2 regions of the Kineococcus terrestris genome follow, and region 2 is predicted to be linked to the other one. Evidence: riboswitches for the same ligand, from Rfam matches in the RefSeq annotation. Region 2 holds a riboswitch; the other holds the start of a gene.
The links. A riboswitch is a leader RNA that binds a small molecule or an ion and turns the genes downstream of it on or off. The one in region 2 is predicted to bind S-adenosylmethionine.
Positions count from the first base shown of each region.

Region 1: another riboswitch for S-adenosylmethionine. It lies ahead of AB8M62_RS15300 (acyl-CoA dehydrogenase family protein); the one in region 2 lies ahead of AB8M62_RS12755 (riboflavin kinase).

Region 1 is NZ_JBEUEI010000027.1:29,286-35,037, forward strand. Features, by position in the region: gene AB8M62_RS15295 (AAA family ATPase) at 1-1,453, shown strand, start outside; SAM riboswitch class IV at 1,516-1,626, shown strand; gene AB8M62_RS15300 (acyl-CoA dehydrogenase family protein) at 1,687-2,994, shown strand; gene AB8M62_RS15305 (NADPH-dependent F420 reductase) at 3,068-3,748, opposite strand; gene AB8M62_RS15310 (GNAT family N-acetyltransferase) at 3,804-4,874, opposite strand; gene fdxA (ferredoxin) at 4,970-5,296, shown strand; gene dapC (succinyldiaminopimelate transaminase) at 5,293-5,752, shown strand, end outside.
Region 2 is NZ_JBEUEI010000019.1:23,171-28,922, forward strand. Features, by position in the region: gene AB8M62_RS12740 (CrcB family protein) at 1-185, opposite strand, end outside; gene AB8M62_RS12745 (VIT1/CCC1 transporter family protein) at 348-1,067, shown strand; gene AB8M62_RS12750 (YitT family protein) at 1,196-1,837, shown strand; gene AB8M62_RS12755 (riboflavin kinase) at 1,864-2,328, opposite strand; SAM riboswitch class IV at 2,358-2,469, opposite strand; gene AB8M62_RS12760 (alpha-amylase family glycosyl hydrolase) at 2,525-4,561, shown strand; gene AB8M62_RS12765 (DnaJ family domain-containing protein) at 4,577-5,062, shown strand; gene AB8M62_RS12770 (hypothetical protein) at 5,133-5,468, shown strand; gene AB8M62_RS12775 (carbohydrate ABC transporter permease) at 5,506-5,752, opposite strand, start outside.

The sequences.
Region 1 (5,752 bases), on a different contig from region 2:
CTCCGCGACCAGCTTCCAGTCCATGTGGTACGGCGCGACGGCCCGCAAGGTCCGCTCCTACTTCAAGGCCGTGCGCCGCGCGGCCCGCGCCGAGGGCGCCGCCGTCGCCTTCATCGAGGAGATCGACGCCATCGCCGGCGCGCGCGGCGGCATGTCGTCCGCGACCCCCCTCCAGACCGCTCCCGCGAGCGCCGGGGTGCTCTCCTGCGGCGGCCTGAGCGGGCTGGAGCGCCTGGTGGCCGGCGCGGGGGGCGCGCCCGCGCCGGTGCGCGTGGAGCGCCTGGCCAGCAGCGAGGGCGCCAGCGGCGTCGTCAACGAGCTGCTCGTGCAGATGCAGTCCTTCGACGAGCCGACGGCCGGGGAGCGGGTGCGCGGCGCGCTGGTCGACCTGGCCAACCGCTTCCTGCCCGAGGGGCGCCGGCTGCGCCGCCCGCGCACCGAGCCCGCCGAGGTCCTCGTCGTGGCCGCGACCAACCGCGCCGACGCCCTCGACCCCGCGCTGCTGCGTCCCGGCCGCTTCGACCGCCGCCTGGTGTTCGGCCTGCCCGACAAGGCGGCCCGGCGCGAGCTGGTGGACCACTTCCTGGCCCGCAAGGCCCACGAGCCGGCCCTGGACGAGTCCGAGCGCCGCGACGCGCTGGCCGGTGTCACCTCCGGCTACAGCCCCGTGATGATCGAGAACCTGCTCGACGAGGCCCTCGTCAACGCCGTGCGCCGCGGCGGCGACGGCATGTCCTGGGCGGACCTGGAGCACGCGCGCCTGGTCACCGAGGTGGGCCTGGGCCAGCCCGTCGGGTACACCGCGCACGAGGCGCGGCTCATCGCCACCCACGAGGCCGGGCACGCCGTCGTCGCGCACCTCGTGGCCCCGCACCGGCGCCTGGACGTGCTGACGATCGTCAAGCGCGCCAGCGCCCTCGGCCTGCTCGCCCACGGCGACGTCGAGGACGTCTACACCCGCTCGCGCTCGGAGCTGGCCGGGCTGATCCGCATCGCCTTCGGCGGGCAGGTGGCCGAGGAGCTGTTCTTCGGCGACGTGTCCACCGGCCCCTCCGGCGACCTGCAGGCCGCCACGACGACGGCCGCGCAGATGGTCGGCGCCGCCGGGATGGCCGGCACGCTGGTCTCCTTCGCCGCGGTGCAGAACGGCGCCTTCGCCGACGGCAACCTCGTCTCCCGGGTCCTGGGCGACGCCGAGGGCCGGCGCCTGGTCGAGGGCCTGCTGGCCGAGCAGAAGGAGGCCGTGCGCGAGCTGCTGGGCCGCCACCGCCACCTGGTGGCCGCCCTGCGCGACGCGCTGCTGGAGCGCCACGAGCTCATCGGCCACGAGATCACCGACGTGCTGGCGGCCGCCGCGCGCGAGCACGGGGCCGGCGGGCCGGGTGAGCCCGACCGGGTCCTGGACCTGCGTGACGGGGCGGTCCTGCCCAGCGGCCCGCGCCCGCCGGCCTGACCCGCCGCCGCAGGCGCACCGGCGCTCGACAGCGCCGGTGCGCTCGTGGCACGCTCCGCGCAGGTCATGAGCGCCAGCGTCAAGCCCCGGCTCGCTGGCCGGCAACCCTCCACGTCGTGGGGTGCCCCGGGTGATGACCTGACCTGGTGCTGACGCACGGGTAAGGACGAGCGTTCGCACGTGCGCCTCCCGGGCCGACGCACCTCAGCGTCCACGACCGTGAGGAGCGACGGGTGAGCACCGCCACCGACGACCAGACCGTTGAGCGCGCGAGCGCCGGGACGAGCCCCGCGCAGCGGCTCACCGCCGTGCGGGAGCGGCTGCGGCCCCTGCTGGAGCGGATCGCCGAGGGCACCGTGCAGCGCGAGCGGGGGCACGTCCTGCCGCGCGAGCAGGTGCGCGAGCTGCTGGCGGCCGGCTTCGGCCGCCTGCGGGTGCCCGTCGAGGAGGGCGGGGAGGGCCTGGACGTGCGCGGGCTGGCCGAGGTGCTGGTCGACGTGGCCGCCGCCGACCCGAACCTGCCGCAGGTCTTCCGCGGGCACCTGGCTTGGGTCGAGCACCTGCTGTCCCTGCCGGCGGGGGAGTACCGCACCCGCTGGATCGGGCGCGTCGTGGCCGGCGAGCTGGTCGGCAACGCCTGGAGCGAGACGGGCGACGCCACGACCGGGAAGCAGCAGACGGTGGTGACCCGGCGCGAGGGGCGCTGGGTCGTCGACGGCCGCAAGTACTACACGACCGGCACGATCTTCGCCGACTGGACGGACGCGACCGCGCGACGCGTCGACGCGGACGGGAGCGAGGAGGTCGTCACCGTCCTCGTGCGCACCGACCAGCCGGGCGTGCGGGTCAGCGACGACTGGGACGGCTTCGGCCAGCAGCTGACCGGCACCGGCACCCTCGTGCTGACCGGCGCGGTCGTCGAGGACGAGGACGTCGCCCCCTTCACCGACCGCTTCCGCTACCAGACGGCGCTGTACCAGCTGGTGCTGCTCGCCGTCCTGGCCGGCGTCGCCGAGGCCGTCGAGCGCGACACCGGCGCGCAGGTGCGCTCGCGCACCCGCAGCTACACGCACGGCCTGGCGCCGCTGGTGCGCCACGACGCGCAGGTCCTCGCCGTCGCCGGGGAGGTCTCGGCCACGGCCTTCACCGCGCGCGCCCTCGTGCGCTCGGCCGCCGAGGCCGTGCAGGCGGCCGCCGACACCGCCCACGAGCGCGGCTCGGCCGCCGACCGCGCCGCCAACGTGGAGGCCGAGGTGCGCACGGCGCAGGCGCAGGTCGTCCTGTCCGAGAGCGTGCCGCGCGCCGCGACCCTGCTGTTCAACACGCTGGGCGCCTCCGCGACCAGCCGGGCGCGGGCCCTGGACCGGCACTGGCGCAACGCCCGCACCGTCGCCTCGCACAACCCGGTCATCTACAAGCAGCGCATCGTGGGCGACTGGTCGGTCAACGGCACCGAGCCGCCGTTCGTCTGGGACGTCGGCACGCACGCCTCCGTGGACGCGGCGGCCGTGCGGGCCGCCGGGGGCGCCTCCCGCGGCTGAGGCCGGGCCGCGACGAGCGGCGCCCCCACCGCGGGAGCGGCGGGGGCGCTGCTCGTCGTGCGGGTGACCGGGGTCAGCGCACCGAGCGGTCGGCGCGCTCCAGCAGCGCCAGCAGGTCCTCGCCGGTGGTGCGGCGCGGCCGCTCGGGGTCGCCGTCCTCCGTGTACGCGCCGGCGTAGGCGGGCTGGTCGCGCTGGAAGCGCCAGCTGTCGGCCAGGGAACCGGTGTCGAGCACGTCGTAGCCCAGGGAGTCCAGGAAGGCGGCGACGACCCGCTCGGCGTCCTCGTCGTCCCCGGCGGTCAGCAGCGTCGTGCGCTCCGGCGAGCCCGCCGGGCGCTGCAGGACGCCGAGGTTGGCGGCGAAGATGTTGTTGAAGGCCTTGACGACGCGGGCGCCGGGGAAGTGGCGCTGCACGAGCTCGCTGGTCGTCAGCTCGTGGCTGTCCAGCTCGGCGGTGTCGCCGTCGCGCTCCGGGTAGTAGTTGCAGGTGTCGACGACGACCTTGCCGGCCAGCAGGTCCGGCGGCAGGTCCCGCACGCGGCCCAGGGGGATGGTCAGCACCACCAGGTCGCGCGCCGCCGCGGCCTCCTCGACGGTGCCGGCGCGCGCCCGCGGGCCCAGCCGCCCGACGAGGTCCGCCAGCGACGCCGGGCCGCGCGAGTTCGCCACGACGACGTCGTGGCCGGCGTCGACCGCCAGTCGCGCGACGGTGCTGCCGATGTTGCCGCTGCCGATGATCCCGATCTCGCTCACGGCTCGTGCAAGGCGCCGCGGCGGCCCGGTGTTCCCGCGGCGCGCCGCCGCGGTCTCAGCGCTGCGGGCGCACCCGGTAGTGGTACGCGTGGTGCACCCCGAACCCGGCCCCCTCGTACAGGGCGCGGGCGCCGCCGTTCGCGGCGGCCACCTGCAGGAACGCGGAGACGGCGCCGTGGGCGCGCCCGACGCCGGCCACCTCGGCCAGCAGCCGGCGGGCCAGCCCGCGCCGCCGGTGGGACGGCGCCACCTCCACGGCCGACACGCCCAGCCAGCCCGCGCCGAGGGACCCGCGCGCCACGGCCACGACGGCGCCGTCCTCGACGACCCGCGCGAACACCTGCGCGTCGGCGGACACGAGCACCCGCAGCCCCGCCGGCGGCACCGCCGGTCCGCCGCGGTAGTGGTACCCGGCCAGCCAGGCCGCGTCCGGCTCGCCGGTGGACACGACCGCGCAGCCGGCCGGCAGCGGCACCTCGCCCGGGCCGGGCAGGTCGTCCACGGCGGCGGTCAGCACCAGCGTCGGGGTGTCCACCGCCCACCCGCGCGCGGCCAGCTCCCGCGCCACCTCCGGGGCGTCCGGCCCGTCCGGCGCCGTGCCCGCGGCGTGCGGGACGGCCACCCGGGCCGGCAGGCCGCGCCGGGCGTAGAAGTCCTCCACCGCGGCGACCGCCGCGGGCAGCGGGACGCCGGGCGAGCCGAGCGCCAGCGCCGAGTTCGCCCGCCCGGTGAAACCGCCGGCGGCCCGCAGCCGCCAGCCGCCGAGGCGCTCGACCTCGTGCGGGCGCCAGTGCGCGGCCGCCACGAGCTCCAGCTCCTCCACGCCGACGGCCGCGTGCGGCGGCCGGCGCCGGCGGGGGGCGCGCGGCGCCGGCGGCGGGGGCACGGCCTTGCCGGCCAGCAGGTCCGCGCGCCGGACGACGACCTCGCCGCGGCGGGTGCGCACCACCAGGCGCTCGGCGTCGGCGGCCAGCAGCTCGCCCAGCGCGTCGGCGGCCGAGCCGTCGCCGGTGCGGTGGCGCAGCACCACCCGCGCGCCCGGCACCAGCTCGTGCGGGCGCAGGACGTGCCGCGCCCGCAGCCCGCCGCCCGGCTCGCCGCCCGCCCCGCCGACCCCGCCGCTCACCCGTGCGACCCCCTCCACCTGCCGCCCGCGCGGCCGTCGGGGATACTAGGCGGCGGTCGTGCCCGGTCTTCAGGGCCGGAGGAGGAGGGACGCTCGTGACCTACGTCATCGCCCAGCCGTGCGTGGACGTCAAGGACAAGGCGTGCATCGAGGAGTGCCCCGTCGACTGCATCTACGAGGGCAAGCGGTCGCTGTACATCCACCCCGACGAGTGCGTGGACTGCGGGGCCTGCGAGCCCGTGTGCCCCGTCGAGGCCATCTACTACGAGGACGACGTGCCCGAGCAGTGGTCGGCGTTCACCGCCGCCAACGTCGAGTTCTTCGACGCGATCGGCTCCCCGGGCGGGGCCGCCAAGCTCGGGGAGATCGACGCCGACCACTCGCTCGTGAAGTCCTTGCCGCCGCAGGGCGGGGAGAGCTGAGCGCGCGAGCGGCGGCGCTGCCGGACTTCCCCTGGGACTCGCTGGCCGGGGCCGCCGCGCGCGCCCGCGCCCACCCGGGCGGTATCGTCGACCTGTCGGTCGGCACGCCGGTGGACGCCACGCCCGCCGTGGTCGCCGACGCGCTGCGCTCGGCGGCCGACGCCCCCGGCTACCCGCAGACGTGGGGCACGCCGGCGCTGCGGGAGACCGTCAGCGCCTGGTACGCCCGCCGGCGCGGGGTGGAGGGCGTCGACCCGGACGGGGTGCTGCCCACGGTCGGCTCCAAGGAGCTCGTCGCGTGGCTGCCGACCCTGCTGGGCCTGGGGCCCGGCGACGTCGTCGCGCACCCGCCGGTGGCCTACCCCACCTACGACGTGGGGGCCCGGCTGGCGCGCGCCCGCCCGGCCGCGGCGGGCACGGTCGCCGAGCTCGACGAGCTCGCCGCCGGCCTGACGG
Region 2 (5,752 bases):
CCCTCCAGCAGCGCGCCCAGGCCGAAGGCGCCCAGCAGGTTCACGCCGAAGGTCGCCCACGGCCACCCGAGCGCCGCGGGCGGCCACAGGCTCTCCGCCGCGCCGCGCAGCGCCGTCCCGCAGAACCCGCCCGCCAGCACGACGGCCAGCAGGCGCGGGGACAGGTGGGGTGCTCGAGCGGGCACGGGTCGCTCCGATCGCGGTGGCGCGGGGCCGGGACAGGCGGCGCGCGCCACTGTACGAGCCGGCCGCCGGTGAGGGCAGGCTGGCTTGTCCGGACCGCGATCCCGTTGCGCTGCAAACGGAAGCGGAGAGCAGGGGGTGTCCGGGCGGGTAGCGTGGCGGCCGTGACGGACCTCGCCCCCCACGACCGCGAACCCGCCGAGCACCTCGGCTCCGTCAGCGGCCGCCTCAGCTGGCTGCGCGCCGGCGTCCTCGGCGCCAACGACGGCATCGTCTCCGTGGCCGCGCTCGTCCTCGGCGTCGTGGCCGCCACCGACGACCGCGGGGTCCTGCTCACCACCGGCCTGGCCGGGCTCGTGGCCGGTGCCCTGTCGATGGGGGTGGGCGAGTACGTGTCCGTCAGCACCCAGCGCGACACGCAGTCCGCGCTGCTGGCGCGCGAGCGGCGCGAGCTGGCGGAGATGCCGGACGAGGAGCTCGACGAGCTGACCGCGATCTACACGGCCAAGGGGCTCTCCCCGGCGCTGGCGCGGCGGGTGGCCCGCGAGCTGACCGCCCACGACGCCCTGGGCGCGCACGCCGAGGCGGAGCTCGGCCTGGACCCGGACGAGGTCGTGCGCCCCTGGCAGGCCGCGTGGGCGTCGGTGCTGGCCTTCACCCTCGGCGCGGCGCTGCCCCTGCTGGCCGTGCTGCTGCCCCCCGACGCGGTGCGGGCGTCGGCCTGCTTCGCCGCGGTCCTGCTCGCGCTCGCCGCCACCGGTGTCGTCAGCGCCCGCCTCGGTGGCGCCGACCCGCGCCGGGCCGTGCTGCGCGTCACCGGCGGGGGAGCCGTCGCCATGCTCGTCACCTACGGGATCGGCTCGCTGCTCGGCACGGCTCTCTGAGGCCGCCGGCCCCGACCGGCACCGCTCTACTGCGCAATCTGCCGCTGCACGGGTCCGCCGGTGAACGATCTGCCCGTCCGGAGCAGTCCCGCTTGCGCACCGGCGTCCGGCGTCGCGACGCTGCGCGGGTGACGACGACCGGACCGGCCGCGACCCGGCCACCCGCCGCGGCAGCGCCGCTGCCCCACTCGCGCGCCGAGGACGTGGCCGGCCTGCTCGTCGGGACGTTCCTGGCCTCCCTGGGCCTGCACCTGCTGCACGCGGCCTCGGCCGTCACCGGCGGCACCGCGGGGCTCGCCCTGCTCCTCGGCTACGCGGCCGGGCTGCCCTTCGGGGTCCTGTTCCCGCTGGTGAACCTGCCGTTCGTCGTGCTGGCCGTGCGGGTCAAGGGCTGGGCGTTCACGCTGCGCTCGGCGCTCGCGGTGGCGGCGGTGTCCCTGCTCAGCCCCCTGCAGGCGGCCTGCCTGCCGGACCTGCGGATCGACCCCGTCTACGCGGTGCTCGCCGGCAACCTCGTGGCCGGCACCGGCCTGCTCGTGCTGTTCCGCCACCGCGCCAGCCTCGGCGGGTTCGGCGTCCTGGCGCTGGTGCTGCAGGAACGGCTCGGCTGGCGGGCCGGCTACGTGCAGATGGTGCTCGACGTCGCCGTGGTCACCGCGTCCGTCGCGGTCGTCGGCCCGGCGGTGGCCGCGCTGTCGGCCGCGGGCGCGGTCGTGCTCAACCTCGTGCTGGCGATGAACCACCGCCCCGGCCGCTACACCGGGAGCTGACCCGGCCGGTGCCCGCGGGAGCGCCCTCAGCCGGGCAGGCCCGCCCGCAGCGCCCACGCGCGGGTCGCGGCCACGTCCAGGCGCAGCTGCTCCACGAGCTCGCTGGAGCCGGCGTAGCGGCGCTGAGGGCGCAGCCGCTCGTGCAGGCGCACCAGCACGGTGCGCTCGTACAGGTCGCCGTCGAAGTCGAGCAGGTGCGCCTCCAGCAGCCGCTGCCCGTCCTTGCCGTAGTACGTGGGGCGGTGGCCCACCGACACGGCGGCCACGTGCACCGGCCCGCCGGCGGCCGGGTCCACCTGCACCGTGCCGGCCCACACGCCGTCGCGCAGCCCGTGCTCGGGCACCGCGACGTTCGCCGTCGGGAAGCCCAGCAGCCGCCCGCGCTCGTCGCCGTGCTCGACCACGCCCTCCACGTGCAGCAGGGCCGGCGCGTCGCGCAGGCGGTGCTGCGCGGGCACGCGGGTGGTCAGGGCGCTGGGGCGTTCGGGCACGAGGACCTGCTTCCGGGCCGGGCTCCGCGGAGCCGCGCTTGCCGGGCGCCCACCGCCCGGCCGGGTCGTCACCTGGAGCACCCCACCGCGGTGGAGGGTTGCCGGGCAGCCAGCCAGGGCTTCACGCTGCCGCTCTTGACCTGCGGTCACGGTAGGAAGGGGTCCTGGACGTGTCAACAGCAGCGCGGGGGGACCGATGACCGGGACGACGACGACCGGCGGCGCGGGTGGTGGTGCGGGCGGCGCGGCGTGGCAGGTGCCCGCCGGGCTGGTGGAAGGGCTGCTGGGCGCCCTGCCGCCCGCGCGCCGCGAGGTGTTCGCGCTGCGGGTGGAGCGCTGGTGGGAGGACCTGCGCAGCGGCCTGGCCGGCCTGCACGCCCCCGACGTCGCCGACGACCTGGCGGCCCGGCTGCTGCGCCTGGCCGCCGGGGCGTGCGCCCGCCGGCCCGACGACCTGCACCGCCTGGACCAGGCCCGCACCCTGCGCCCCGACTGGTTCCAGTCCCCGCGCGCCGTCGGCTACGCCGCCTACACCGAGCGGTTCGCGGGCACCCTGGCCGGCGTCGCCGGCCGGCTGGACCACCTCGGCGAGCTCGGCGTCACCTACCTGCACCTCATGCCGCTGCTGCGCCCGCGCGAGGGCGACAGCGACGGCGGCTACGCCGTGGCCGACTACCGCGCCGTGCGCGAGGACCTCGGCGACGTGGAGGACCTGCGCGCGCTGGCGAGCGCCCTGCGCGCGCGCGGCACCAGCCTCGTGCTGGACCTCGTGCTCAACCACGTCGCCCGCGAGCACGCGTGGGCCCGCGCGGCCCGCGCCGGCGACGAGCGCTACCGCCGCTACTTCCACGTGTTCGCCGACCGGGAGCTGCCCGACGCCTACGAGCGCACCCTGCCGGAGGTGTTCCCCGACTTCGCCCCCGGGAACTTCACCTTCGACGAGGAGCTCGGCGGCTGGGTGTGGACGACGTTCAACTCCTTCCAGTGGGACCTGGACTGGTCGAACCCCGAGGTCCTCGCCGAGTTCGCGGAGGTCGTGCTGTTCCTGGCCGAGCTCGGGGTGGAGGTGCTGCGCCTGGACGCGGTGGCGTTCCTGTGGAAGCGGATGGGCACGAACTGCCAGAACCAGCCCGAGGTGCACTCGGTGGTGCAGGTGCTGCGCGCGCTGACCCGGATCGCCTGCCCCGCGGTGCTGCTGAAGGCGGAGGCGATCGTCGCGCCCGACGACCTGGTGCACTACCTCGGCCGGGGCCGCCACCACGGCCGCGTCAGCGACCTGGCGTACCACAACACCCTCATGGTGCAGGTGTGGTCGTCGCTGGCGGCGCAGGACGTGCGGCTGGCCGCGCAGGCGCTGCGGGCGCTGCCCACCGTGCCGACGACGACCGCGTGGATCACCTACGCGCGCTGCCACGACGACATCGGCTGGGCCGTCTCCGACGCCGACGCCGCGGCCGTCGGCCTCGACGGGCACGCCCACCGCTCGTTCCTGTCCGACTGGTACTCCGGCGCCTTCGAGGGCTCCACCGCGCGGGGCCTGGTGTTCCAGGAGAACCCGGCGACGGGGGACCGGCGCATCAGCGGCACGTGCGCGGACCTCGTCGGGCTGACCGCGGCGCGCGAGGCGCTGGCCGCCGGGACGGGGGACCCGCGGGCGCGCGCCGGGCTGGAGGCCGAGGTGGACGCCGCGCTGGCCCGGCACCTGCTGGCCCACGCCGTCGTCTTCGCCTGGGGCGGCATCCCCGTCGTCTGGTCCGGGGACGAGGTCGCCGCGCCCGGCGACCCGGACTGGGCCGCCGACCCGGCGCACGCCGCCGACAACCGGTGGGCGCACCGGCCGCGGCTGGACGAGCGGGACCTGGCCGCCGCCCGGGACCCCGCGTCGGTGCCGGGGCGGGCGCTGGCCGGGCTGCGGCACCTGGCGCGCACGCGCGCTGGCCTGCCGCACCTGCACGCCAGCGTCGCGGCGGACGTGCTGGAGCCGTCCGACCCCGGGGTGCTGGCGTTCGTGCGCCGGCACCCGCTGGGGGAGCTGCTGTGCCTGTTCAACGTCACCGGTTCCTGGCGCCCCTTCCCCGGGCACCGCGTCGAGGAGCTGGGCCTGGCCGGCGCGGTGGACGCGCTGAGCGGGGAGCCGGCGCCCTGGGGCGGGGACGGTCAGCTGTGGCTGGCGCCGTGGCGGGCGGTGTGGCTGCACCGGCCCGTGGAGGAGGTGCGCCCGCCCGCGCCGTGAGGTGAGGATGGGCGGGTGCGCGAACCGGTCCGGCGGCCCTTCGACGACCGCGTCGAGCGGCAGGTCCGCGAGGCGCAGGCGCGCGGTGCCTTCGACGACCTGCCGGGCGCCGGGCGGCCGCTGCGCGGGCTGGACCGGGAGTTCACCGTCGAGGGGTGGGCGGCGGAGAAGGTGCGCCGCGAGGGCTTCGACCTGTCGGCCGTGCTGCCGCCCGCGCTGGCGCTGCGCCGCGAGCGCGAGCAGCTCCTCGACGAGGCGGGGGTGGCCGCGCTGCGCTCGGAGCCGGAGGCCCGCGCGGTGGGCGAGGACTTCAACGCGCGGGTGCGCGAGCTGTACCGCCGCCCCGCCGACGGCCCGCTGGTGGTGGTGCCGCTGGTCGACGTCGAGGACCTCGTGGCGCGCTGGCGGGCCGCCCGGCCCGCGCCCGCCGCGCCGGTGCGGCAGGCTCCGCCGGTGGCGGCGCAGCGGCGGCGGCGCTGGTGGCGCCGGCGCCGGAAGTGACGCAGGTCACACCTCGACGAGCGTGAGGTCCTGGTCCGCGGGCTCTCGACCCGGGCAGGAGGTGGTGGGCGTGGACGACGACCCGAGCTCGCCCGGACCCGGCGGGGCGCGCGACCCCGCCGACCGCGGGCTGGACGGCACCGACCTGCGGGTCCTGGAGCTCGTCGGCGACGGGCTGCCCGGGGTGCTCGCGGGCCGCGCGCTGGGCCTGGACGTGGTGGAGGTGGCGCACCGGCTGCGCCGCGCCCGCGCGGCGTACGGCACGAGCAGCACCCGCGCCGCCCTGGAGGCGGCCCGGGCGGCCGGCGACCTGCCCCCGCGGGCCCCGGGGCAGGACGCGGGCCCGGACGCGGGTCCCGGCGCGGGCCCGGACGCGGGACGGGGCGGTGGCCCGGCGCCCGGCTGACACCGGGACCGGACCGCCGCCCCGCGGGCGGCCGGGCTCAGCCCTTCAGGCCGGTGCCCGCCACGCCCTCGACGATGCGGCGCTGGAAGAGCAGGAACAGCACCACCAGCGGCAGGGCGCCCAGGATCGTGGACGCCTGGATGTCGGAGAAGCGCTGGCCGAACGAGCCCTGGACCGTCGCCAGGCCGACGGGGATCGTCATCAGCTCGGGGTTGGACAGCACGAACAGCGGCAGGATCAGGTTGTTCCACGTCCACACGAACGTGACGATCGCCATGGCCGAG